4 regions of the Blautia sp. MSK18_10 genome follow, and region 1 is predicted to be linked to each of the others. Evidence: riboswitches for the same ligand, from Rfam matches in the RefSeq annotation. Region 1 holds a riboswitch; each other region holds the start of a gene.
The links. A riboswitch is a leader RNA that binds a small molecule or an ion and turns the genes downstream of it on or off. The one in region 1 is predicted to bind cobalamin.

Region 1 (6,031 bases):
TTGGAGAAGCGCGTGGCAAGGCAATTGGCGAATCTATTGGCAAAGCAATTGGCGAAGTCAGAGGAGAAGAACGCCTTAGTGTTTTGATTAATAAACTTATTCTTGATAAGAGAAATGATGAGATTCAGATCGTAGTGACAGATGCTAAAAAGCGCAGGCAGTATTATGATGAGTATGGACTTTAGAACCGAGGTGTGGAAGATCATTCCTTTGATTTGTATATTCCGCATTGTGGAGATTCTGTAAAAGAGTGTTTTCTCAGACGTATTCCGGGGATAATAAGGGAAGTAATTATTTGTATTACTATTCACTGGTAGTATCCCGCGAGGTGTTTTTTGTGAGCGAAGGTCACAGAAAACCCGAGAAATACCGCGCGAATTTATGCGTTTAGCATAAATTCTGTGCATCGCGTAGCGTGTTACTGGGCACGGAGTGAACAGTAATTTATTTGTAATCGGGATATTGACAAATTATGGATAAAATGTTAAGATGGTTTCGTAAAAAACGAATAGCGTTTAGCGCACATGTACAGCTCATTACTACGGTAATGATTGAAGAATCGTTGGGTGAGAATCCCAAACAGGGCTTTCGTCCCTTGTAGTATATTCAGTCTGCAATTCACTGTATTCTTGTAGAAGTATTCATAAGGGATACTTTAATATAAAGGATAGGAGTGGATTCTTGGTTTGTACATTGATATTCCCTGCCGAATCCGGCAGGGATTTTTTTTGCACTTTGATAACAGAATATCGGAAGTAACGTTATCTCTTTATCTTTAGCTTTTGGAAATCCGGTGAGATACCGGTACGGTTTCATCCCCACTGTAATAAGGACGAACACTGCGAAGCCATTGGAAATTATTTCTGAGAAGGGCAGCAAGTAGGTTAGAGTATGCCTGAAAAATACTCTGGAACTTTAAGTCAGGAGACGGGCTTTAGAATGTGTGTGAAAATGAAGAATGGACATCTGCAGGCAGAGCAGAGGTTTATTTTTTGTACCCTTTTTGGGAAAAAGCAATCATTAATCAAGATATTATCAGGAAACAAATTTCCGATAATATAAAGATTTGCAATGCTTTGCGAATCGGTAACAGTTTAATTTCATTTCATAAAAGAAAGGAGAACAATATGAAAAATTCAAAAATGAAATTAACAAAACGTATCATGGCTCTGTTAATAGCTGTTATGATGGTTGTGGCAATGTGTGTTCCAGCCTTTGCATCAGAAACAACAGACAAAAACACCTTTACATTACCAGTATCTATTCAGACTCAAGTTATGAATGGCAAAGTAATTCGCGCTGCTGATGTAACACTGAATGAGGGTGATACTGCTTTGGATGCTTTGAAAAAACTGTATCCAGCTGAAACTGAAACAAAAGAAACTATTTCAGGTGTTGAATATCATTATCTTGGTGATCTGAAATGGTATCAGACTTCTTATACTTTTGATGGTGTAACTTATACAAGTAATTATATTCCTGCAATTAAGATGCCAGGACACTCTCAAAATAATAGATTTTTTGGAGACAACGGTACTATAAGTTCAGATCCAATAGCTTTAAAAGGTAAATACAAATATTTACCTAAATTAAATGCAACTGAAACGAAACTTGGGTTAGCAAAAAACAGCACTTTTAATAATCAGATACATGCTACAGATTGGTTATCTGAAAAAGATTATAATAATTATTCAGGCTGGATGCTTTTGATTAATGGAAATACAAATAACAATGGCGTAGATACAGTTCTTACCAAAGATAGCGGAAGTGTATGCCTTGCATTTAGTATGATGACAGGACTAGATTTAGGTCAGACGGGTTACATTAAAAATAGTGAAGGAGAATGGACGCAGGTAAATCCATGGTAGAAGTTTTCAAAACATATTAATAAAATAAATGGAATTTGAGCAAAGACTGGACATTAAATTATGTCTAGTCTTTGTTTTTTGAGGTAATGAAATGAATAAAAAACATAAGAGTAATATGCAGCATTTCATCCCATCTATAGCATTAATGCTATTTATGTTTTTGTGTTTATCCATCATAGATGTAAGAGCAGAAACCGGATTCATAAAAAATGATGCTGGTGAGTATGAAATATGGGATAGTACGGGATTTTATACTTTTAAAGATCAAATTATTAATGGAAAAAAATTTGCTGGAGAAACCATATTATTAAAAAATGATATTTCAATTCAGGTGGATGAAAGTGTAGATGATTCAAATTGGTTAGAATTTGATGGTGAGTTTAACGGACAAAATCATAGCATTGAATATTCTACAAATCAATTTGAGAAGGGAAAAGAAGTTTTTCCTTTTGATGTAGAAGGAAGCATAGAAAACTTAAAAATTAACATAGATAGATTTAATTTAACGAATAATGATGATATTGGTGCTTCTTTTTTGGTAAATGAGTATTCATGCGGTACATTACTTGGAATTGAAGTCACAGGTACAGTAAATGTATATCTGACAGATTTTAATAATAATTTGCTGTTTTCAATTTTTGATTCGGGAGGAGGATTAATAAAAAATTGCAGTTCAGGTGTGGATTTTTCTATTCATGCAGAACAAGAGGAGCAAAAAAATTTTAACGTAGTTTTAGGTCTGTCAGAATTTGGAAATGCAGAATTATATACTGGTACAGAATTTGTAAATTGTTTTGCTTATGGAGCATATAATAATAATTTTGCTGAGCAGTTTTCATCTGATACAATCTTCGAAAGAAATATAATGATTGTACCATTTACAGATCTTTTACCAGATCGCTGTTGTACTTTTGAAAATTGTTACTACGATAATGAAAAATTTATAAATACCTATATATCTGGAAGTAAAACAGAAGATGATCTTTCTGATTTAAAAGATCTCAATCAATCATGTTCACGTACAACCGAGCAGATGCATTCCCAAGAGACATACGAAGGTTTTGATTTTGATAAATATTGGAAAATGTCTGCTGACGAAAATGATGGATATCCATATTATTTTCCACGTGAAGCAATTATAACCTTAGATGTTAAGCCAATAATTACTGAAAAAAAAGTATGGAATACAGAAACGCCAAAAGATCAAAATAAATACAGTACTACGAATACTTATTATTATCCTTATGTGGGTGATACAACTGTTAATATTGATCATTTTGAATTTGCAAATATAACAACAAAACAACAAACATTGATTGATACTTATGGAGTCACACCGGAACTTAATACAGAGGACATCAAATCTGCTAATGTAGAAATGAGTTATCTTGGAAACAGACCTGTGACTGTAGAATGGAAGGATAATACAACTCCAAGTCTGACAGTTGCAAAAGCAGATCAGGCAAAAGAAGATGGATATGTTTTTCGTGTTAATGTTCTTAAAGGGTCTTGTGAAGTTCTTGATAATGGAGCTGAGGTAGCTCATACAAATGACTGGTATTATCAAAAAGCTCAGGATGCGATAGAACTTATTTTGAAAGGCGGTTCTTATAATGTAGAAAATCCATGCTGGACTGATTCGACGGTCTGGTTTGTGTTTACTGCTGCAAGATGTCATTACTATCCGAATGGGGATAAACAGTATTTTGACAAATGGTTTGCTAATACAAAAAAGAAACTTCAGGAAATGAAAGATAATGGTGAAGAATTAGACGTTAACAAATATAATGTTTATCAGAAACTTGTACTTACCATTGAAGCAATTGGATATGATCCAAGAGACATTGACAGTTATGATCTTCTGGAATTTATTTCTCAACCGGATATCGTAAACAGCAAGAACTATTTAGCTAAAGAATATACGATTCATGCATTGAAAGCAGTTGGTTATGAATCCAAAAACTATACAAATGAAGATATGGACAAATGGGCTCATGAAAAAGCTGCAAATATAGCGGCAACTCTGACAGAATCAGAAGATGGTAATCATAATCTGGATAATGCGGACAATTTTATGGCATGGCAGACTTTGCTTTACTGGTATAACAAATCCGGATTTGAAGATGTCACAAATACAATTAACAAGTCGTTTGAAACAGAATATGTTCCAATGCAGGTACAGCGCGCAACGGGAGCATTATGTACAGCTGCATATGAAAATCCAACTCCTCCGCAGGTAGCAGGAAATAATGCATGGAACGATGCGCAGGGACTTTTGTATGCATCGACATATGATAGAGATATTTTAGACAAGAATGCAGGATTTATTAAAAATGGAAACACCATTTTGGATGCGACATTTGATTTGATTAATTTTGAAAAAGGAACAATTCCCGGATTTTACTGGTATGATCCGGCACAGATTGCCAGAGGCTTAGATGGATTTGTCAGATGCTATCAGCGTAATAATCTGGGACAGAAAGATCAGGTAACTGTATTCTGGGATTTCTCAGACGTAACTGTTCCAACAAAAGACGTTAACGACAAGATCCTTGCCCTTAACGATGACAGTACGAAAAAGCAGATCAAAGCAGCGAGAGACGCTTACGAAGCATTAGACGAAACTCACAAGGCAATCTTTAACAAGGATACACTCAGAAAGCTTCTTGCAGCAGAGACTGGTTCAGGTAATTCTATTGAAAAAGCTATGGCAGCCATTGATGCGATTCCGGCAGCGGATAAGCTGACACTGGATGACAAGGCGGCTGTAGAGAAGGCAAGAACTCTTTATGATTCACTGAATGATGAAGAGAAATCTGTAATTACAAATTACTCTAAGCTGACTGAAGCAGAGGCTAAGATCAGAGAACTTGAGAAACAGCAGGAGCAGAAAGATAAGGATAAGAAAGCGGCAGAGAAGGTTATCGCTGATATTGATGCGCTTCCTTCTTCTTCTGAACTGACTCTTGATCCGTATGTTCTGCAGCTTCTTGACCGCGTACAGGCAGAGTACAATGCTCTTACGGATGCGCAGAAGGCTCTGGTTACGAATTACAGTACGTTACAGTATCTGAGAAATCTGATCCCTGATCTGAAGGCTGCGGCTGCAGTTGTTGATAAGATCAAGGCGATCGGTGAGGTTACTTCCGATAATTATCTGAAGAAACAGGCTCTTGTAGTGGAAGCCAGAACGGCTTATGATGCCCTGACAGCAGATCAGAAGAAGCGTGTGACAAACTATGCAGAGCTTGAAAAAGCAGAACTGTTTATCAGCAGACAGAGTACAGATGAGAAGGTTGCTTATGTGATCTCCTTTATCGATGAACTGAATATCACTACTTCATCTTCAGGTGCTCTTTCTGACGGACCTCTGAGACTGACAGAGAAGAATAACAATGTTCCAACAGAGAAGATCTGGAATGACTGGAAGGCTTATGTGGTAAATGCAAGGGCATTGTATGATACGCTTGATGACCAGCAGAAAGCCCAGGTTACAAATACAGCTTCTCTGGAGAAAGCAGAAGGTTATATTTACCAGCTGAAAGCCGATGCGCTCAAGGCAATGCTTAAAGCACTCCCGGATGCGCAGACAGTACGAGGATATGAGGCACCTCAGCCGACTACAGTTCCATCAGCACAGGAGGCAGCTTCTGTTGAAGAGGAACAGGCGGTACCGGCACAGTCTGAGGGATCTGATTTCTCAGATGGAAGTGCGGACGCATTCAGCAGTGATGCAGTTGATGAGCAGGCAGCTGAGACAGTGGATATCCCTCAGGCAGAAGCAGCAGAAGCTGAAGATACTGAAGATGTCCAGACAGATGTTGATTTCTCCTCTGATGAGGAAGTTCCGGCAGCAGGTGATACCTCTAAGCGTGAACTTACAGAAGCAGAGCTGAAACAGATCGCAGAAGCCAAGAATGCTTATGACAGATTAACAGAAACAGAAGAGAAGAAATTCAGAAGCGAAAACACTGCACTGGTTGAGAATATGGAGAAGCTTCTTGCCATGGCACTGACTTATGAGAAAGGCCAGAGTGCATATCAGCAGTTCTTCGCAGATGAAGCAGCACAGATTTATGCAACAGTAAAAGATCACCCGGTAGACAGAGATTCCTACGCAGATGTTAAGGCTTTCCTTGACCGTTATGCTAAGGATTATCAGG
Region 2 (6,031 bases), on a different contig from region 1:
GCTTCTGGATGAACGTCATATTCAGTATAATCGTATGCTTGATAAAATCGCATATCTGGAAAAAGAGGGCAGGATCCATGTTATCCGCCCGGACAGAGACATCAGTGCAAAACCGGTTGAGCGTGATCCGGCCCATTTAAAGGAGATTTATGAGGTGGGACGGAGAGTGATGAAAGCTGATATGGAGAAACTGAAGGCGTATTTGACAGAGTAAAAAACAGAGAAAAAACAATTACATAAAAACAAATTAAAAACAATTCTTTAACCGAATTAAGTGAGTTCCCTGCAGAGAAGTTATTCGGTGTAGAGATACGTAGCAATGTGGATTAAGAATCTGATAAGAAGAAAGATGGATTTGGAAAATTTTATAACCGAATCCATCTTTCTTTTTGTCTGTAAAAATGTTTTTAGTCTGCAAATCGAAGTGAGATGTTATCAATGAACAGGGGGAGGCAGACTCGTTTGATAAAATATAATGTATAACAGTATAAAACAGTTGACAACAGTTATACGCTGTTATATACTGTTTGTAGATGGAGGAGACACATATGCATATTATAATCAATAATTCATCCATGGTACCTATTTATGAACAGATCATAGACCAGATTAAGTCTGCAATTATCAGAGGAGAGTTACAGCCTGACACTGTATTACCTTCAGTACGCAGTCTGTCAAAGGAGCTGAAGATCAGTGCCCTGACTGTGAAGAAAGCCTACGACAATCTGGAAGAAGAGGGATTTACCGTCACTGTTCATGGAAAAGGAACCTACGTTGCAGCCACAAATAAAAACCTGATGAGGGAAGAACAGCTCAAAGAAGTAGAACATGATCTGGAGCAGGCAATCATGAAGGGCAGAAGATGTGGACTGAACGATGAGGAAATCAGAAATCTTTTTGAAATGATCATGGAGGACTAAGACATGTTGAAAATCAGTCATTTGCAGAAACATTACAGAGGTTTTTCGCTGGACTGTTCTATGGAAGTACAGCCTGGGATGATTACAGGACTTATTGGAAGAAATGGTTCCGGGAAATCCACCACATTTAAAGCTTTGCTCGGCTTGATTCATCCGGATGGCGGAGAGATAGAGGTCTTTGGGAAAAAGGCAGAAGAGCTTAAGCCGGAGGATAAGCGGAAACTGGGAGTTGTTTTTGCAGATTCAGGCTTCAGTATGTATCTGACAGCAGCGGGCGTGGCAAATATCATGAAAAGCATATATCCAGATTTTGACAGAGATGAATTTCTGCAGCAGTGCAGGAGATTCAATCTGCCCACAGACAAGAAAATCAAAGAATTTTCCACTGGTATGAAAGCAAAGTTTAAAGTACTGGCAGCATTAAGCCATAAGGCAGAACTGCTGATTCTGGATGAGCCCACAGTTGGTCTGGATGTGATTGCCAGGGATGAGGTGCTGAACATGCTGAGAGAATATATGGAAGAAAATGAAAGCAGTTCTATTCTGATCAGTTCCCATATTTCATCAGATCTGGAGAGTCTTTGTGACGATTTTTATATGATCCATGCCGGAAAAATTATCCTTCATGAGGATACAGATGTACTGCTGTCAGATTATGCAGTTCTTAAAGTTGCAGAAGAAGAGTACGAAAAACTGGATCAGCAATACCTTATTAAGATCCGGAAAGAAGCTTATGGATACAGGTGTCTGACAAACCAGAAACAATTTTATATGGAAAATTATCCGGATGTTGTAATTGAGAATGGAAAGATTGATGATCTGGTAGTGATGATGGAGGAACAGGTATGAAGGGATTATTTGTAAAGGATATAGAACTGATGAAACAGCAGAAACAGTTTTTTATCATGGTTGTTATAATGGGAGTCATCCTGAATCTGACAGGAAGCGGGAGTGTCAGTTTTGCTGCAGGATATTTTACGATTGTCACAGCAATTTTTGCTATTACGACTATAAGTTATGATGAGTTTGATAATGGTCTTGCATTTCTTATGACCTTGCCGGTTACCAGAAAACAGTATGTGGCGGAGAAATATCTGCTGGGAGCAGGGCTTACGGCTGCAGCGTGGGGAATTGAAGCAATAACGGGAGTGATCTGTAAAGGTGTGGCAGAGCTTCAGGGGTGCCTGAGTGAGAAAATTATTGGCACTCTGATATACATTCCACTGGCACTTCTTATGCTGGCGGTATCGCTCCCGCTTGTAATACATTTTGGAGCGGAAAAAGGACGTTATATTGCAATGGTCATGTGGGCTATTATATTTGCCGTAGTTTATATTCTGATAAAAACAATGGGACTTTCAGCAGACGCAGTCGATGCATGGCTGAATGGACTGAACTGGGGAATGGTATTGGCCGGAGTTGTATTATTTACAGTAATTGTATATATGGGATCTTTTTGGATTGGTGTCCGGCTTATGGAGAAGAAAGAATTCTGATGTGTCTCGAATATGGTTGTAATTATAAAAGCAGTGTGCTAAAATTATATCAGCGTAATTGAATAGCTGTTAAGTGAACATTATCATACACAGATTTTGTGTATGATAATGTGAGAGGGAATCAGGTGAAATGCCTGAACGGTTGCGCCACTGTATACAGAAAAAAGCGGGATTGTAATATGTCATTGCATAAATATGTGAGAAGGCGGAATCCGGCTGTCAGAGAGTATCTGGAAATATTTCTGATACAACATTCATGAACTGCTGAAGCATGGATGTTGTATCAGTTTTTATTTTATGGGAACTTTCTGTGATCTGTGAGTCAGGAAACCTGCCTGACAGCGTAAAGAAGGAGCTTCCGTAAAAAGTATCCGTTATTCTTATCACTTCTATTTTACTTTTTCTGAAGTCCCATCTTTTCGGTTACACGAACAGGTAAATAACATATACGAAAAGAGAGGAAGTCAAATGAAAAACAGGTATTTATCCACAAGAATCATGGCAATTATGATGGCAGCAGCTATGGCAGTTTCCGCAGCTCCGGCAGCTTTTGCAGCAGAGAGAGCAGACTCTGAGACAATCAAAGAGGACAATCAGCCGGCAGCAGATGCAGACTCTGATACACAGGAAGATGCAGACGCACAGGATTCAGCAGATGCAGATAAGACAGCAGACGCAGAAGGTACAAAGACAGAATATCCTCTGACCATCACAACCTATGATTATGATGGAAATGAAATCGAAACAACCTATGAAAAGGCACCGGAGAAAGTTCTTGCTGTATATCAGGGAAGCATTGAAACCATGCTTGCACTTGGCCTGGAAGACCGTCTGGTAGCTACTGCAGGTCTTGACAATGAAGTTCCGGATGAACTTAAAGATGCATTTTCAAAAACAAATTATCTTGATGAATTTACCCCATCCCTTGAGACTGTAACGATGTTGGAGCCAGACATGATCTTATCCTGGAGCTCCCTGTTTTCTGATAAAAATCTCGGAAATGTAACAGACTGGATCGACAAAGGCTGCAACACTTATTACAACACAAACACACGCCCTGACGGAGACAGAACTCTGGAGAATGAATTTACAGACATCTTAAATCTTGGAAAGATTTTTGATGTACAGGACAAAGCACAGGCAATCGTAGATGATGCAAAGGCAGTGATCGATAAAACTCTTACAGCAACAGCAGATGTAGAAGAGAAACCAAGCGTAATGGTTCTGGAACCTCTTGGAGAAGATATCACAAACTATGGTGCAAAGAGCCTTGGTGGAGATATGGTAACACAACTGGGTGCGACTCTGGCAAACCCGGATGCTTCTACAGCAGGAAAAGAAGATATCATTGCAGCAAACCCTGATGTGATTTTTGTTGTATACATGCCATATGCAGGTGATGATCCGGAAACTGTAAAAGAAAGCCAGCTTGCCGTTATTAAGGATGACGAAGCACTTCAGAGCCTTGACGCTGTAAAGAACGGTCGTGTTTATCCGATCATGCTCAGTGAAATGTACGCAAGTGCAACACGTACACAGGATGGTATTGAAACTTTCGCAAAAGGATTATATCCGGATGTGAATCTTGACTGATTGAGGACATAACAGTGAAAGAACAGGGTTCACAGACAAAAAAAGGCAGTGTGCTCAGGACATCCATGTATGTGGCAGTTCTTATCGGGCTTGCGGCATTTCTGATTTTTTCCATTCTTGCAGCAATCACTTTTGGAAATGCAGATCTGTCACTGAAAGATGTTTACAGTGTCATTGCATATAAATTGTTTCATATCAAAAGCCTGTCCGCCTATGCAGAAGGCGCAGTTCACGATGTTGTGTGGCTGATCCGGCTGCCCAGAGTCCTGCTGGCTCTGGCAGTTGGAATGGCTCTTTCCGTCTGTGGCGTAGTTATGCAGGCGATTGTCCAGAACCCACTGGCAGATCCGTATGTACTTGGTATTTCATCCGGTGCATCCCTTGGTGCAACACTGGCGATCATGCTTGGAGTTGGTGGATTTCTCGGTGGAAACTCAGTTGGTGTTCCTGCATTTATTGGTGCAATGGTCACTTCTTTTGCAGTAATTGCCATTGCAAACATGGGCGGAAAAGCTACTTCTGCTAAACTGATCCTTGCCGGAATGGCCGTCAGCGCGGTATGTTCTGCTTTTTCCAATTTTGTTATCTATATCACCAATGACAAAAATGCAGCAACAGAAGTAATGAAGTGGATGATGGGAAGCCTTGCAGGCGCAAGCTGGAGCAGAGTAGGTGTAATGCTTCCTGTTACATTGATCTGTGTAATTATTTTCTGGACGCAATATCGTAATTTGAATCTGATGCTGTTAGGAGATGATGTATCGATCACACTGGGAACTGATTTGCACAGGCTGAGAACTTTTTATCTGATCGTTGCTTCTGTAATGATCGGGTTTGCAGTATATTGTGCAGGTGTGATCGGCTTTGTAGGACTTGTGATCCCTCATGTGATCAGAATCCTTTTTGGAACAGACCACAGAAGATTATTGCCATTAAGTGCACTGCTTGGTGCATCGTTCTTGATCTGGTGTGATGTGGCATGTCGTGTGATCCTGAAGAATTCTGAGATGCCGATCGGTGTGTTGGTATCCATTATCGGTGCTCCGTGCTTTATTTATCTGCTTGTGCGGAAATCCTATGGATTTGGAGGTAGTAAGTAATGAAGATCACTACAGAAGATATTCAGGTCGGATTTCACGCCAGACAGATACTGAAGGGAATTTCCATAGAGTCAAAGGATAAGGAACTGGTAGGGATCATCGGACCAAACGGAAGCGGAAAATCTACATTATTAAAATGCATCTACCGTATCCTGAAGCCAGATGCAGGTGCCGTTTATCTGGACGGCGAAGAACTCCATTCCATGAGCGTAAAAAGCTCCGCCAGAAAAATGGCAGTTGTGGCACAGCACAATTACTACAACTTTGATTTTACCGTACGGGAAGTCGTGTTGATGGGACGTGCACCTCATAAGAAAGCATTGGAACGGGATAATGCAAAAGATTACCGGATTGTTGAAGAAGCACTGAAAACGGTACAGATGGATGCATTTGCGGATCGCACATTTTCTACGCTGTCAGGTGGAGAGCAGCAGAGGGTTATTCTGGCAAGAGCACTTGCACAGCAGACACCTGCACTGATCCTTGATGAGCCGACTAACCATCTGGATATCACACATCAGATCATGCTGATGGAACTGGTAAAGAAACTTAACGTAACTGTAATATCAGCTATCCATGACCTGAATATTGCGGCGGCATACTGCGATAAGATTTATGTATTGAAAGATGGTGTGCTGGAAGGATATGGAACTCCACAGGAAGTACTCACTCCGGAGCTGATCAAAAGGATTTACCGGGTAGATTCGGAAGTGGTAAATGACAGCCGCGGGAAGATGCATATTTTATTTTTATAATATAAGAATTGACAGGCCAGAGTCAGAAAAAATTTTGACTCTGGCCTGTTGTATATGGAGAAAAAAGATGAATAAGATAGGAATTTTAACAACCGTAGCAAGAATTCCCTCACCTATAGGTGATGGGATGAATTGCACATTCGAGCATGTCTGCTCAAATTCATAAA
Region 3 (6,031 bases), on a different contig from region 1:
TCACAGAAGTAACCTTCTGCACTGCAGGTGCTGCTTTAATCACATCGCCGGTTTTATATTTACCTGAATATCTTTTTCCGGATGCTTCATAATATGCTTTTACTGTATAACGGTATGATGCATTAGCCGTAACCTTACTATCTTTATATTTTAATTCCGATGTCCCGACATCTGCAATTTGGGACCACTTCCCACCTGCTGCAGGTTTTCTGTACACATAATATCCTGTAGCTCCGGAAACTTTTTCCCATGAAATAAGGTTATATCCGGAATTATATGCCTTCACCTGAAATACCGGTGTATCCGGCACCCATGACTGATTCAGGGTCCTTGTATGTGCCTTGATCCTTGCCGTCCAGTTTTTCGTCTTTCCATCTGTCCACCTGGCCGTTTCCGATGCACCCTTATAGAATGTCTGCCCTGTTTCTATCCCCGCCGTACAGGTAAACCAGTTCCCATAACTGGACTTTGCTTCCACTCCAAAGCTGATTTTTTCAATCCCACTGTTTGTGATCACAACAGAATATCTGCTTCCCTGTTTCAAAACCACCTCTGGTACACTGATAGTCTGTACACCTGCGATTGGCTGTTCAAACTCATATGGAGCAGCATATGCAGCGGTCCCGCTTTCCGGGTCATATGGATCTGTCAGATCGGTGTATATCTGAATTTTGTAACAGGCATTGTCACTGTTTGTAACAAGATTAACCTCCCCCAGGACTTCTGCTTTTCCCTTTCCTGCAGTTGTCTCATAAACTGCTGCTACTGACTGTCCCGCCTGTATCGGAATCACTGAAAGTGCTGAAGAACCATCATAAAAATAATTATTCCTGTACTTTTGATCCGAAGCAGCCACTGCCTCTGCACTTACAAGTTTACTGATATTGGGATCCTGATAAGAAAGATAGTAATATCCTCCGTCTCCTTTCTTCTCCCCCCAACTGTTTTTGATGATCCACGCACCATCAGATGTTACATTGGAAACAGGAAGGAAATTATCCTTTGAATACGTATCATCCCATCCGACCACTGTCACAATATGATTAATTACAGTCGAATTTGATTTTCCAACAGGATAACAATATGCAGCTGTGTCCGGATTTACATAACTTTCCTTCATATAAAGCATAATGGATACTGCATGGTCATTCAGCAGCATTTCTTTCATACGTTCCTCACTGTATTTGGAAACAGATGCATTTTTCAGATATGCTGCAGAATTATAAGCCTTACTTTCCGGAATCTGTACAGTCAGATCATTCTGATGCGAAGAATCCGTAGGAAATGGTACATCGGCCTCTGTGGTCATTCCCGACCATGTACTGAGATAAATCGCCGCCAGGTGATCATTACCTCCTATCACGTGATAATTTCCCAGTACATAATTCTTATCATCAGGGGTATTTCCAAGAGGATCATTCTGTCTGTTGGAGAAAAAATATGATAAATGTTCTTCTGACAGATCGTAGGTTCCTTTGTTCTGTGCCAGAAGCGAAGTCTCCATGATTGCTGCCATACCAAAAGCCCAGCAGGTTCCAAATGGATTCTGATTCTTTACGGGCGTAACTAATCCTTCCTTTCTGGCATCATAGGAAGATGGAAATGCAGCCTCCCTGTTTCCATATGCAGCATAAACTGATGTCAGATTGCTCTCCACTTCAATTCCCGGATCCAAAGGTTTTAAATTTTTAAAGGGTTCCAGTTCTTCCTTTCTTTCCTCTTCTGTCAACGGACGGCCCTTAATATACCTGATTCCGTCTGTACCCTCTTCTGAGTTTTCTCCATCCTGAAACTCCTGTTTTGCATCATCGCTTCCGAACAATTCTGCATCCGATCCCGTATCTGTTCCAAATTCATCTGCCTGTGAACTTTGAAATTCTTTCAGATCTGATGTATTTTCTTCTGTCTCCCTGTTGACTCCGGATCCAAACATTTCCTGACCCGCAGCTGGTACCGATGTATAAACCATTGCATAAGCCAGAAAAACTGACAATGCGCGTATCGCTGTATTTCTTTTTTTCATGTAGTAGTTAACTCCTTTACATAAATATAATATCATTATATCAGCATCTTTTTTGTTTTTCAACCATGATCAATGACAAAAACCGTCGGAAAACAGTGAATTTTCCCTGTTTTCCGACGGCTCTATGTAGAAATGCAGAGCTCTGCCGACAAGAAAATGTCGCCAGGAAAAGACGTCAAATGCCTGTGATGCATTTTCTTCTGTGCATGTGAAAAGTGTGGAAAATGTGTGTGAAATGCTTTATATACTAACTCAGAACAGACTTGAAAATCTTACAGACTCTTCTCTTTTGCTATCCTTATTCTAGCAGAACAAGCATTGTATTACAATGAAAATCGTTCTTTCTTATTTGTGCTAATCTGACACATTGTTACTGTTCACTCCGTTCTAAGCAGCAACGCATTCTCCTCTTATTTGCTGATACTTTCCTTTGCTCTTTTCATCATATCAGCCAGTTCCTGGTATTTTCCTGTGACATATCCATAGTTTTTTCGCTTATGCGGAAGCATACAGTTTGTGCAGTCTTTAATTCCCTTTTCCGTATACCGGAAATTCCCACCGCATTTCTCACCCAAGGCATATAGCGGGCAATAACAGAACAGACAGTTAAAATCATCCGGATCTGCATTCTTATGACACGGAAAAAATTCACATTTCTTATGGCTGAAATAAGAATATTCTTTCCCTTCCCAATAAGGTTTCTCCATTGCTACCTCTCCTCTCCTGTTGCAAGTTTTTATCTTTCCAGAATAATTCCGTTTTCTCAGTCTCCATCAATCCCACCCATCAGAGGACAGAGGACGAAATAAAAAAAATACTCTAATAAATTATCAATTTCTCTTCACATAACAAAGCATTGAAAATTCATTACAGTATTTTTCACAGATCATACATTTAAAATTAATAAGAGGGAGCGATGCTACCCCGGGGTAGAAAAAAATCCGTTCATGAGTGCGCGGAGGGAACGAATAAATCCGAAGTAGTATCGCCTGCCATTTAATCATGTATAATTCATAAAGAACAGGCGCATTCCATAAAAAATGTCTGCCTTCAGATAAAAGCAGACAACACTCCGAAGCTGCGGATTCAACGGAGTTGGTTGTTACACTTTACACGGAAGTTTAACCTCGCCATACCAAGCAGGTTTCCTGGCTCCAGGCTCATCGCTCCTCTCTCCTTCTCATGCTATGGCACAATGGACATTCTGAGATTTGCTCCTCTGTTACAGTGACCGGATCGCTCAGGTTTCTCACCTGATTCCCTCTTTCTGTACTGCTCTTTCTCACAGTATCAGCACTTAATATGTTCTGTATGGAATTATACTGTCATTATAATAACACCCTGCAACAAGCTTGTCAACTATTTATCAATATATTTTCCAAATTATTATTGTTCATTCGTTACTGTTCACACACCACTATTCCGCGAGGTGTTTTGGCATGAATATTCCACACCTTCCGGCAGCGGATCCCATTCATTCAGACCAAGACTCTGTCTGAATTTTGCTTCTTCCAGACTCAGCTTTGGAACATCCTCATTCAAAAACGCTCTCAGCTCATCAATCCCCTCTCCGGTCACATTGTTTACCAGAAAAATTCTTTCACATCCTGCATTCAGCATCCACTGACGCACCATTGGAACATTCGCATAAGGAGAATCTATTTTCGTAATGATTCCTATCAGTGGTCTCAGAATAAATGCATTACTGCCATAGCCAAACAAACTGAAAGGTTCATCTGCTGACTGTACCATTGCCACCACATCTGCTTCAAAAGAAAAACAGGCCAGCCCTACGCTGAAATGCTTGGACTCTGCATACTCTCCCGGAGAATCAATGGTATCATCATCCGTATTCGTATACTGCGTTTTTACATAATGAAGTTTTTCGCCTTTTAATGCCTGCGTTAATGAAGTCTTACCTGCTTCACTTCTGCCCATCAGAAATATTTTCTTCATATTTAATGTCTGTCCCTTTCACTTCTCTCAGCTATTCCGGCAGTTACATAAGCACCATCGGTACAGAATAACTGACTTTTCGTATGTTTTAACTTTTGTGAACTGCACAAGTCTTAAAGCCAAGCACCTCTCTAAAAAATTTCACCACTTCTTCCACTGCAGTCTGAACTTCCGTCAGACCTCCCGTAAGGATCAATGATCCGCTGAAGCGATCCATGAAACCAATCTCCACATTTGCACTTTTCACTGCAATATCAGCAGCTACAACCACTGCTTCCCATGGGGTAAAACGAATCATTCCAATTGCTTCTCCTGTGTGGTCTTCTCCCTCATGGACTCCAATATGCAGACCAAGATTCTGATAAATACAGCTCTGTGAAGGATTGATCACATGCGCCAGGCACACTTCCTTTCCCGGAACCCTTACCCTGGTCATACGCAGCTTTTTTCCCTTTAATTTCTCATAATCCTGGTTATAAAGCTTTTCCAGTAATTCTCTGGTTGTCATCCCTGCCATCCCAACACTTCCTATCTTTTGGTAATCTTGCAGACTACATAACCCAGAGTGTCTCTGAAATAATCCACAACCTCAGTCATCGCTGACATTACATCGGAAATCTCTCCCGTAATGATCAGTGTGCCTGTAAATCGATCTGCAAATCCCAGATAAACATTTCCGCTTTTTACCGCAATATCAGATGCGATCACTGCAGATTCAGGCGGTGTCATATTCATAATTCCGATTGCAGATGAACGGTAATCCACCTGCGGATTCAGTCCAAGCTTCTGGTATATGACCGGAGCCGGCCCTCCCATTACATGTGCAAAAGTAATCTCCTTGCCAGCAACTGTTTCCTGTACAATTCTTATGTGTTCTACATGGTCATTTGCCATTTATCATTCCTCGCTTTCACTATTCAACTATAATCCGGATAATTCATGAGAATATTCTTTCCCACTGATGTCTCCAAAAACAGATTTAAAATTTTATATGTATCTCTTCAGTTACATAAACTGTACTATCCATCCAATTTTATGTCAAGGTAAAATCCACCTGAAAATCGGTAAAATATTATACATGGTTACGGTTCACTCCGTTCACAGCAACACGCTTCGCGATGCACAGAATTTATGCTAATCGCATAAATTCGCGCGGTATGTCTCGGAATTTTGGCATATTCATGCCAAAACACATCGCGGAATAATGATAACTTATACATAAAGAAAAGGAGCATCAGCCCCCTTAGCGATACTCCTTTTCAACCCCTATAAATTTAATTATTTATACTTATTTAATTACACCAGTCTTCTTACAGAAACAATCGTCCTGTACGCTGCGTTATCACTGATCTTAATGCCATCTACAGAGTTCGATGCATGAACGATACGTCCATTACCCATATAGATTGCAACGTGTCCACCGTAGCAGATTAAATCGCCCGGCTGTGCATCAGCATAAGATACTTCTGTACCGGCATTCTGCTGTTCATAAGAAGTTCTCGGAAGACTTACTCCGAAGTTTGCATATACACTCTGTGTAAATCCTGAACAGTCAGCTCCACCTGTAAGGCTTGTACCGCCCCATACATATGGATTGCCAACAAACTGTGTTGCAAAGTCTACTACAGAAGATCCTGCTCCTGAACCTGAAGATGAAGAACTATCTGAATCAGATGACTGTTCACTCTCATAATCATCTGGTGAAACTGTATTATCAGAATCAATCACATTGCCATACTCATCGTACTCTACATCATCAGAAGCTCCTGCATTGTCAACAGAATCACCATTTTCATCATATTCTACACCATCATCTGCTTCAGACTCATCATCCGCATCATCAGTATTCTCAATCTCATTTCCGTCTTCATCATACTCTACATTTTCTTCCTCTTCTGATTCGGAGTCCTGTTCCTGCTCTGCAGCTTTTGCTGCTGCCTCTTCTTCTGCCGCCTGTCTTGCAGCCTCTTCCTCAGCCTGTCGTCTTGCCTCTTCTTCTGCTGCGATTCTTTCAGCTTCCAATCTCTGAATTTCAGCTGTCTGTTCCGCTAA
Region 4 (6,031 bases), on a different contig from region 1:
GGAGTTTATGGAAAAAATCCGGGATATCGGTGGAGTGGAAGATGTTACATTGATTCAGTATAATGGAGAATATCATGGCTAAAAGTCAGAAACGATATCTGGTTCTGTTGGGTTTTGGACTTTTAGTTATTATAGCAGCAGGAGTATGGATGGTATTTGGAAGAAAAACTCAGATATATGAAAAAACAGAAGAAATTTTTGGAAATCCATTAATGGGATATGCACCTTGTGCCTGGGAAGAAACAATAGGAGAGGATATATCTTTACTGTATATGGATATTACCTGGGCTGAACTGGAACCGGAGGAAGGAAAATATGACTGGGAGAAAATCGAAAGAGAAAATCAGACTGACAGATGGAGAGAAGAAGGGAAACACCTGGTACTGAGGTTTGTGTGTGATATTCCCGGGGAGGAAAAGCATATGGACATTCCACAATGGCTATATGACAAAACTGATCATGCGGGAACCTGGTATGATATGGAGTATGGAAAGGGATATGCTCCTGATTATAATAATGAACAGATGATACAATATCACAAAAGGGCAGTTAATGCACTTGGAGAGCATTTTGGCAGAGATGGACTGGTCAGTTATATCGAACTTGGAAGTCTGGGGCACTGGGGAGAATGGCATGTAAATATTTCCGCAGGAATACAGAGTCTGCCAGAAGAATCTGTAAGAGAACGTTATATGATTCCATGGACAGAGGCCTTCCCTGATTCCATGATACTGATGAGAAGACCTTTTAGTGAGGGAGAACATTATGGAACAGGTCTCTACAACGATATGACCGGACAGCCAGAGAGCACAGAGGAATGGTTTCGTTGGATTAATGAAGGCGGTGAGTTTGACCAGACTCATGAGAAAAAAGGGTTATCCGCAATGAAAGATTTCTGGAAAAAGTTTCCTTCCGGAGGTGAGTTTACAAGTTCAATTACAATGAAAGAGTTGCTTGACACAAATCTGGATCAGACAATAAATCTGATAAAGAAAGCACATACTACTTTTCTTGGACCGAAAGTAGCGGATAAAACTTATGAAAACGGTTATAGGAAAGTTTTAGGAAGCATGGGATATCGTTTGTGGATTTCGCAAGCAAGCCTTATTCAGATGCCGGGGTATGTCAGCCTGAATCTTAAATGGAAGAATGATGGAGTTGCAGCATTTTATGAAGACTGGCCTGTATGGGTTCTGGTAGAAGATGAGGATGGAAATAGTCTTGAAAAAGAAGCGGTTGACATTTCGTTAAAATCACTTCTGCCGGAAGAAACTTTACAGACAAAAACAAGAATGCAGGTAAAAAAGATGATCTCACTGGCCGGAAAGAAATATAAGATCAGTATAGGTATTGAAGATCCGATGACTGGGAAATTAGCTGTTCGACTTTCAATGAAGGGAACTTATAACGAAGGGAAAAATTATCTTTTTAGCAAATAATATTGAAGAATAAAAATGATTCGTTTATCTGTTACAGTAAAAGGAATAAAAAAATCGGATTGTATGTTTTTGAATACAATCTGATTTTTTTTGCTAATTACTGGACAAAGTAAAAAAAACTATTCTATAATATTATAGTAAAAATTAAATAACATTTATTGGTTTTGAACCAGTCGTTGTAAGTTCCGCAAGGATTAATAGAGAAACCGGTGTAAGTCCGGTACGATCCCGTCACTGTAAGAGGGAGCTTCGGAATGAAAAATGTCACTGGACCATGTGATTTTAAAGTTGGTCCGGGAAGGCGATTTCGAAGTGATGAACTTAAGTCAGGAGAACTGCTTGCAATTGGGATAGGAATGATTCTTACGGTAGATAGGAAGCATAATTTTTTCATGTCATTTTGTGTCCGTATGTATGATGTTTTCATATTGCGGGCTATTTTTTTGCCTGAAAATTAACCCCTATGGGGGGATTCCCCATGTTACTGAGTAAAAGTAATCAGAAACATTTCCGGTATTGGTTTAATTCACGAAAGATGTAGGAAGGAGATTATTTTGACGAAAAAACAAATCGGGAAAAGATTTCTGCAGATTCTGATCGTCCTGTTTGGTATCAGTTTTCTGACCTTTGGACTGACTTATCTGTCTCCTGGTGATCCGGCTGAGATCATGCTGACAGAGTGCGGTAATCTTCCCACACCAGAGCTTCTGGAACAGACAAGGCATGAGCTGGGACTTGACCAGCCCTTTCTTGTACAGTATGGAACCTGGCTGAAGGGTGTACTCACCGGAGATATGGGACAGTCCTATTCCTTTAAGATGCCGGTGGTACAGAAACTTGTATCCTGTTTCTGGCCAACCCTGAAGATGTCTCTGCTGGCACTGCTTATGATGATCGTGATTTCCATTCCGCTGGGAATCCTGGCAGCAGTGTATCAGAACAAATTCCCGGATTACTTTGTAAGAGGAATTACTTTTATCGGGGTATCCGTACCAAGCTTCTGGCTTGGCCTGATCTTACTGAGTATTTTCGGTGTACAGCTTCGCTGGGTGAATGTAGCAGGAGGAAGCACTGATTTCAAAGCGATGGTCCTGCCGGCACTTACGTTGGCTCTTGCCATGTCTGCAAAATATACCAGACAGGTAAGAAGTGCGGTTCTGGAGGAACTTCATCAGGATTATGTAACAGGTGCACGTATGAGAGGTATTAAGGAGCGTGTGATTTTATGGAGACATGTTCTTCCAAATGTAATGCTTCCGTTGGTAACTCTGCTTGGACTTTCCCTGGGAAGTCTTCTTGGCGGTACTGCAGTCGTTGAGATTATCTACAACTGGCCGGGTATGGGAAATATGGCAGTCAAAGCAATCTCCTGCCGTGATTATCCGTTGGTTCAGGGATATGTACTGTGGATCGCTATTCTGTATATGTGTATCAATCTGCTTGTGGATCTGTCCTATACTTATCTGGATCCAAGACTTAAGGAGGATAGATAATTGAAGTTAGCGAAAGTATTTAAAGAAAATAAGCAGTTTACCCTTTTTTCGATACTGGCGTTGGTCGTAGTCGGTGTGGCTGTGTTTGCCCCACAGATCGCACCCTACGACCCGCTGGATGCAGTGATGCTGGAATCACTTCAGGCTCCAAGTTCTGCACATCCCTTTGGGACAGATAAGCTGGGACGTGATCTGTTATCACGAGTTATTTTTGGAACCAGAACTTCTCTGATTATGACCTTATGTCTGGTGGCAGTTATCTTTGTGATCGGTACATTTCTTGGAGTGATCGCCGGATACTTCGGAGGAATCGTGGACGGTGTGATCATGCGTATCGCAGATATGATGATCTCTTTCCCCGGTCTGGTGCTTGCAATCGCAATCGCCGGTATGCTGGGACCAAACCTTGTGAATGCCGTTATCTCCATTGCAGCGGTAAGTTGGACCAAATATGCCCGTCTTGCACGAAGCATGGTACTGAGAGTAAAGAAGAACCTTTATATTGAAGCAGCAGTCGTAAACGGAACCAGGACATGGAAGATCCTGCTTGTACATGTTCTTCCGAACATGGTTACTCAGATGGTAGTAACTGCAGCAGCAGATATCGGAACCATGATGCTGGAACTGGCATCCTTATCCTTCCTTGGTTTTGGTGCTACAGCGCCGACACCGGAATGGGGACTGATGCTGAACGAGGGAAGAACTTACATGGCAAAAGCACCATGGCTGATGATCTACCCAGGTATCGCGATTGTAATCTGCGTAGTTATCTTCAACATGCTTGGTGACAGCATCCGTGACGTTCTTGACCCAAGACAGGAGTAAGAAAATATAAAATAAGAAAATAAAAACAAAGAGTTCTGCGGCTTCCGTACTGAACCGTGGACTTCACCACTTACCTAAATATTTCAGGAGGAATATATGAAGAATACATTATTTAAAAAAGTTTTAGCAGTAGCACTTGCATGTACAATGACATTTTCCATGGCAACCGTAACTCACGCAGCAGATGCAAAAGAGATCACAATCGGTGTAACAAGCTTTGCTGATACTCTGGAGCCTACAGAGCAGTACTTCAGCTGGGTTGTTTCCCGTTATGCTATCGGTGAGTGCCTTACCAAATTCGATGAAGAAGGTGAGATCGTTCCTTGTCTGGCAGAAAGCTGGGAGAACAGCGAAGACGGAAAAACATGGACATTCAAGATTCGTGAAGGCGTTAAATTCTCCAATGGTGATGATATGACACCGGAGATGGTAATGGCATCTATTCAGCGTACAGTTGACAAGAGTGACCGAGTACCGGAGTTCTTTGATCTGGACAGCATGGAAGTAGACGGACAGAACCTGATCTTCCACTTAAACAGAGCAAACGCAAACATGGCAGGAAGCCTTGCAGACCCATTATTCCTGATCGTAGATACAAACGTAGATGATTCTACATTTGCAATGGAAGGACCGATCTGTACAGGACCATATAAGGTAGAATCTTTCAGCCCTACAGATTCCTGTGTAGTTACAAAAAATGAGAATTACTGGGATGGAGAGGTGCCGCTGGATAAGGTTACACTGAAATGTGTAGATGATCAGACAACACGTTCCATGGCTCTTCAGACAGGCGAGATCGATATTGCTTATAACTTAAAGACAGAGAACCTTATTGAGTTTGAAGGAAATGACAATTATGAGATCCAGGAGCTTCAGTCCCTGCGTTCCACATATGCATTCATGAACCAGAGTGAAGGCCGTGCACTCTGCGATAAAGCGCTTCGTCAGGCACTTCTGCGCGGACTTGACAAACAGACATACTGTGACGTTCTTCTTGAGGGTGGAGCTACAGCAGGTAAAGCGCCGGTACCTCCCACACTTGACTTCGGATTTGATGATCTGAACGATGAGAACAGCTATGATCCGGAAGGTGCGAAAGCAATCCTTGAGGAAGCAGGATACAAAGATACAGACGGTGACGGATTCGTGGAAACACCGGACGGAGATCCTCTGACACTTGATTTCGTTATCTATACAAGCCGTGCAGAGCTTGGTGTTTACGCACAGGCAGCACAGGCCAGCCTGAAAGAGATTGGTATCAATGTAAACCTGAATACAGTAAGCTATGAAACACTTCTCGACATGAGAGATTCCGGTCAGTATGACCTTCTTATCTGGAACGTACTTGTAGCTAATACAGGAGATCCGGAGAACTATTTAAGAGAGAACTGGTACAGCAAATCTGCAAACAACACAGCAGGATACAACAATCCGGAAGTAGATGAACTTCTTGATGAGCTTGCAGGAACATTTGACGAAGAAGAAAGAAAAGACCTGATCATCAAGATCCAGCAGGATATCATGGATGATGCAGCAACTGTATTCTTCGGATATGAGACAACTTATCTGTTCTCCAACAAGAGAGTCACAGGCGTGAAGATGTATCCGATGGATTACTACTGGCTGACAAAAGACATCACACTTGCTGAGTAATTATATTCAGAGATATTAATTTCTGAATGAGACTGCACGGATTATGTCTGTTCATCGGGATATCAGAAAAGATGGACACAGATATAATCCAAAAAACACAGCAACAAGTAAGAAGGAGCGTTATTTATGCTTGAAATAAAGGATCTCTCAGTCCGGTATGGAAAGCAGGCACCTACTATCGAGCATTTCAACCTGAACATGAAGAAGGGCGAGATCATCAGTGTTGTAGGTGAGAGTGGAAGTGGAAAAACCACTGTTATCAGAGCTGTCCTCGGCGCACTTGCCGGGGGCGGTAAGGTAACACAGGGAGATATCCTCTTTAACGGAAAATCCCTGCTGACCAATACCAAGGATGAATGGAGACAGTTAAGAGGAACACGTATATCCATGATCTTCCAGGACTGCGGCGGAACCCTGAATCCGATCCGTAAGATTGGAAGCCAGTTCGTGGAATACATCTGTACTCATTCAAAAGTGTCAAAAGATGAAGCGTGGAAAAAAGGAGTAAGCATGCTGGAGAAAATGCGTCTCCCGGAAGCAGAGAATATTATGAACAGTTATCCTCATCAGCTTTCCGGTGGTATGCGTCAGCGTGTGGGTATTGCCATGGCAATGACCTTT

Region 2: linked by a shared signal. The riboswitch ahead of LI074_RS09515 (ABC transporter substrate-binding protein) and the one ahead of LI074_RS08630 (hypothetical protein) in region 1 are both predicted to bind cobalamin.
Region 3: linked by a shared signal. The riboswitch ahead of LI074_RS07205 (cysteine-rich small domain-containing protein) and the one ahead of LI074_RS08630 (hypothetical protein) in region 1 are both predicted to bind cobalamin.
Region 4: linked by a shared signal. The riboswitch ahead of nikB (nickel ABC transporter permease) and the one ahead of LI074_RS08630 (hypothetical protein) in region 1 are both predicted to bind cobalamin.

What each region holds. Positions count from the first base shown of each region.
Region 1 covers NZ_JAJCGT010000017.1:1,028-7,058, forward strand. The annotation lists gene LI074_RS08625 (hypothetical protein) at 1-185, shown strand, start outside; cobalamin riboswitch at 737-951, shown strand; gene LI074_RS08630 (hypothetical protein) at 942-1,868, shown strand; gene LI074_RS08635 (fibronectin type III domain-containing protein) at 1,960-6,031, shown strand, end outside.
Region 2 covers NZ_JAJCGT010000019.1:57,343-63,373, forward strand. The annotation lists gene LI074_RS09495 (patatin-like phospholipase family protein) at 1-214, shown strand, start outside; gene LI074_RS09500 (GntR family transcriptional regulator) at 549-920, shown strand; gene LI074_RS09505 (ABC transporter ATP-binding protein) at 924-1,769, shown strand; gene LI074_RS09510 (ABC-2 transporter permease) at 1,766-2,416, shown strand; cobalamin riboswitch at 2,491-2,769, shown strand; gene LI074_RS09515 (ABC transporter substrate-binding protein) at 2,885-4,009, shown strand; gene LI074_RS09520 (FecCD family ABC transporter permease) at 4,024-5,109, shown strand; gene LI074_RS09525 (ABC transporter ATP-binding protein) at 5,109-5,864, shown strand.
Region 3 covers NZ_JAJCGT010000012.1:55,443-61,473, forward strand. The annotation lists gene LI074_RS07200 (C1 family peptidase) at 1-2,023, opposite strand, end outside; gene LI074_RS07205 (cysteine-rich small domain-containing protein) at 2,434-2,730, opposite strand; cobalamin riboswitch at 3,145-3,339, opposite strand; gene LI074_RS07210 (EutP/PduV family microcompartment system protein) at 3,431-3,979, opposite strand; gene LI074_RS07215 (BMC domain-containing protein) at 4,068-4,496, opposite strand; gene LI074_RS07220 (BMC domain-containing protein) at 4,508-4,873, opposite strand; gene LI074_RS07225 (C40 family peptidase) at 5,276-6,031, opposite strand, start outside.
Region 4 covers NZ_JAJCGT010000043.1:7,932-13,962, reverse strand. The annotation lists gene LI074_RS14315 (DUF4956 domain-containing protein) at 1-82, shown strand, start outside; gene LI074_RS14310 (DUF4832 domain-containing protein) at 75-1,439, shown strand; cobalamin riboswitch at 1,603-1,796, shown strand; gene nikB (nickel ABC transporter permease) at 1,994-2,932, shown strand; gene nikC (nickel transporter permease) at 2,933-3,757, shown strand; gene LI074_RS14295 (ABC transporter substrate-binding protein) at 3,854-5,410, shown strand; gene LI074_RS14290 (ABC transporter ATP-binding protein) at 5,537-6,031, shown strand, end outside.